DNA from 2 places in the Pseudoalteromonas sp. SR44-8 genome. Region 2 is predicted to be linked to the other one. Evidence: riboswitches for the same ligand, from Rfam matches in the RefSeq annotation. Region 2 holds a riboswitch; the other holds the start of a gene.
The links. Region 2 has a riboswitch for lysine ahead of dapA (4-hydroxy-tetrahydrodipicolinate synthase). Riboswitches for the same ligand answer to the same signal wherever they lie in the genome.
Positions count from the first base shown of each region.

Region 1: another riboswitch for lysine. It lies ahead of lysC (lysine-sensitive aspartokinase 3); the one in region 2 lies ahead of dapA (4-hydroxy-tetrahydrodipicolinate synthase).

Region 1 is NZ_JACJDS010000010.1:6,404-8,609, reverse strand. Features, by position in the region: gene lysC (lysine-sensitive aspartokinase 3) at 1-1,173, opposite strand, end outside; lysine riboswitch at 1,251-1,422, opposite strand; gene nhaD (sodium:proton antiporter NhaD) at 1,537-2,206, opposite strand, start outside.
Region 2 is NZ_JACJDS010000042.1:33,308-35,513, forward strand. Features, by position in the region: gene H5183_RS17995 (2,3,4,5-tetrahydropyridine-2,6-dicarboxylate N-succinyltransferase) at 1-554, opposite strand, end outside; gene dapA (4-hydroxy-tetrahydrodipicolinate synthase) at 570-1,454, opposite strand; lysine riboswitch at 1,587-1,780, opposite strand; gene H5183_RS18005 (DNA-3-methyladenine glycosylase I) at 1,971-2,206, shown strand, end outside.

The DNA of each region.
Region 1 (2,206 bases), on a different contig from region 2:
AAACTCCGCTAACTTATCAAGGCATTCTTGATCAAGCTCAGGACGCGAGGCATTTGGCGCATTATCTAAAGTAATTGCAACACTTATCTCAGAGGTAGTTACCAAATCAACCGAGATATTAAACTCACTTAAAATTGTAAACACGTGAGCTAAAAAGCCACTAGCCAAAAGCATTTCGGGGCTTTTTAAGGTTAACAATATTTGATTTTTACGCTGCGTGACAGCACGAATTCCGGGGATTTGTGATTTCTCACGTTCGATCCAGGTACCACCACGTTCAGGCTCACGGCTAGAACCAACAAACACACTAATATGGCTGCGGCTCGCAGGTAAGATAGTTGCCGGATGTAATACTTTCGCCCCAAAGGTAGCCATTTCGGCCGCTTCATCAAAACTTAAACGCGCAATCGGCGTAGCCTTAGCACATAAGCGCGGATCAGTGCTAAAAATGCCCACGACATCAGTCCAAATGTGCACGCTCTTAGCGTTTATAGCTTCGGCCAGTAATGCCGCACTGTAATCTGAACCACCACGACCAAGTGTGGTAGTTTGACCATGTGCGTCGCTGCCTATAAAGCCTTGAGTTACAATAACCTGTTCAGCTAATAACGGAATTAAATGCTCTTTTGCGGCCATTGCTGTTGCAGCTACATCTGGGGTTGCTTTAGAAAACTGGCTGTCGGTTTTTAATACCTGTCGCACATCAAAACGCACCGCATTTAAGCCATTTAAACGCAGTACCTGAGTAAATAAATAGGATGATAAACGCTCACCAAAGCTCAATAACTCATCATGTTGTTGCTTTGATTTTAGTGGCTCACTGGCAAGTGACTTAAAAGCTTTAATGGTTTCATCAAAGCCATGAGCTAAATCAGCATCCAATGACAGCTCATTTAAAATAGCTTCTTGAATAGCAATAACGCCAGCAATGTTCTCATTGCGCTCATCTGCTGATAAATCTTTTTTACATAAGGTCACAAGGTGATTAGTCACTCCTGCGCTGGCACTGACGGCCACTACTCGTACGTTGTTATCGGCTACAATAATTTCACTGCAACGGCTCATCGCTTCAAAGTTAGCCACACTGGTGCCACCGAACTTTGCGACTACGTAGTCTGATTTTTGATTTTGTGCTGACTGTTGCAAGTTAGTTGCAGCTAATTGGGTATTCATGTCGTCTCCTTTTGTGGCATTCATACCACGATAAAACAAGAAGAACTTGGCAAGGGGGTGCTCGATAAGAAAAGTCCACTGCCAGAAGCTCTCCACCTAATTGGTGACAGTTTTGAGGATTCAGCCCCATAAACCGAAAAACCACTGTGACGTCCAGTTGCTTTCCTCGGCGAGTACTTCCCTCCTTAATGATTACAGGCATACGTCGCCTAACATTAAGTACCTAAGTACCGCACCTCTTCTGAATGTTAGATTAATTACGTAAATTATTAGCAATTAAATAACAAAACCCGCTATTAAGCGGGCTTTGAAAGTTATCGTTTAGACGTCTAGCTGTCAAGTTGTTTTAAATAATAAAAGCAATTAAATAAAACTACCTGCTAAATACGATCCCATATAACCAATTGTATAAGCGATTAATAAATACACCGACATACGTAAATAACTCATGAAGGTAAGCGCTTTTACTTTACTCATAGCGATAATACCGGCAGCCGAGCCAATAATAAGCATGGACCCACCCACTCCAGTTGCATACGTAAACGACAACCATTGTTGTGGACTCATCACTATTTCAGCTTTAAGTAACGCAGCCGTTAGTGGTACGTTGTCAACCGCAGCTGATAATATACCCATTAAATAATTAGCGTATTGTGCTGGCATTAACTCGTAAAGATGAGTGAACTTACTGAGCATACCGACTTCTTTCAGAGCGCCTACAAGTAATAATACGCCAACGAAGAACAGTAAGGTGTCGTATTCTATTTCGCGAATATAATCGATGATTTTTTTATTCACATCTTTTTTGCGCATTAAAAATTGCGCTACTAAAAACATCAACGACAAACCAAATAAGAAAGTTAACAAAGGCGGCACATGATAAAGCACGCTTAACGTTAATGTCCCGACAATCGTTGATAAGAAAATCACTGCAATAGTGATATCTGTTTTCTCAATGCGACGGTCCTCTTGTTTGGTAAACTCAACTTGGCCGTTGAGTCCAAATGACAGCATAATGGCCAATAGCGCCACG
Region 2 (2,206 bases):
CAGTCATAAACTGGAATAGTTGCTGATAAGCGTACACCTGGTGCGAGCACCGCGCCTTTTTTCACTACTACGCCTTCAACAATCACGCAACCTGCACCGATGAATGCATCGTCTTCTACCACCACCGGGCTTGCACCAATAGGTTCAAGTACACCGCCTAGTTGTACTGCAGCGCTTAAATGTACATTTTTACCTACTTGCGCACACGACCCCACTAACGCGTGGCTATCAACCATAGTGCCTTCATCGATAAACGCACCAATGTTTACATATGCTGGTGGCATAATAATCGTGCCCTTAGCAACGTGTGCGCCACGGCGAACGCTTGAGCCACCAGGTACTATACGCACTCCAGCATCGGCTGCAAAACCTTGTGGTGCTAAATTGTGTTTATCAACAAAGCCACCTGGAAATTCGGTATTAGTGCCATTTTTAAACGCTTCTAAAATACCTTGTTTTACTGCAACGTTAGCATGCCATTGGCCGTTGTCGTCTTGTGTTGCTGCGCGCACTGCGCCCGATTCTAAATTATTTAGTAGTTCTAACCAGCTCATTATAAAAACCTGTATTTAATGCCAAGATAAAATGGTGTTGTTTGCGTTGTTAATACAATCAGTTTGCGTTAACTCAAGATGCGTCAAAGGTGGACGTAAGTACGGGCTGTTAATTCGCCCTTGTAAATGCATCAATACTTTGACGGGGATAGGGTTTGCGACAGCAAACAAGCTTTGAATGGCTTGTGACCAGTCGGCAAATAAATTGGGGTGTTGACCGCTGAGACTTCGTTTTACAAACTCATGGGTTTGCACAGGCCATGCATTAGCAGCCACAGAGACTAAACCTTTTGCGCCAGCCTGGGCAAAGTAAGGCATCAGTGCATCGTCACCGCTAAAAATAGCTAAATTAGGTGCGACTTTTCTAAAACCTTCAAATTTAGCAATGTCGCCACTGGCTTCTTTGAGTGCCCACAAGTTTTTATGGTCTTTCAAGTTGCTAATTACGGCCGATGGAATATCAACAGCACTGCGTCCTGGTACGTTATAAAGCATGCAAGGATGTTTACTGGTATTAAGTAAGCTTTCAAACCAATGTGTTTGGCCTACCACGCCGGGCTTAGCGTATAGGGGAGTGCCCAGTAAATAGCTATGAATGGGTAACTGATTACAGTATTCAACCCAGGCAATTTGTTGCTTTAGGTTTATACCGCCTACTGCAACCATCAGTGGTACTGTTGGCGTTAATTGGCACACATGTTCAACAATCGCTTGTTGCTCTTTGAGTGTTAGTGCGAGGCCTTCGCCGGTGCTACCAAGTAATAAAATACCATTGTTAGCCACTTGCTGCTGTGCAACTAACTGATCAAGAGTGGCATAGTCGACTTCACCAGCGTCAGTAAATGGCGTGACGAGTGCCGTCCACAAAGGGTAGTCATTTAAATTGAAGTTATTGATCATCTCTCACGAACTTATAAGTGATTCGAGGAGTTAATAAGCTTTTATGATTGGAGCCACATTAACGTCGTTCGAACTAATAATTCGAAGAGCGAATGGGCTTAATATAATAGGGCGCTATGGCCTTATTACGCTAAGACCAGAAGCTCTCCACCAAATATTTTAACAGCCAAGCTGTTATTGGTGACAGTCGCTGGGATTCAACCCAGTCGCCCGAAGTAAAACTTCACAAAAAGTGTTACTTCTCGGCGTTAATTCCCCTCACGTATGATCACTGGAGTGTGTGCTCCTCACATACGTTACCTGAATAACGCACCTCTTCTAGCCCATGGTGCAAGTTTTATCGTTTAAAACTCACACCTTTAATAGGGGTAATACGGAAGATTAAAGCATTTTAGCCGTCTAGGTGTCAAGGCTGGATATTTTTAAGTTTATTTTTAGCTGCAATGTGCTCCTGACATTTTTTTACAACGTAAATAGCGTTACAGTAAGCGTAATAACAAGCAGTGGTAGTGAGTAATGGAAAAATTTCAAGATATATATCAACGAGCGGCACAGCGAAAAGGTAGCGAAGTAATGTTACAGCACTTACTTGTTGCCCCTCAAAATGCAAAGCAATTAACTGCTTTACCTGATGATGCATGGCTTGAAGAGTTTACCCGCAAAATTTTTCAAAGTGGTTTTTATTGGTCAGTGATCAACAATAAATGGCCAGGTTTTCGGGAAGTATTTTGGGATTTTAGTGTGGCTAAATT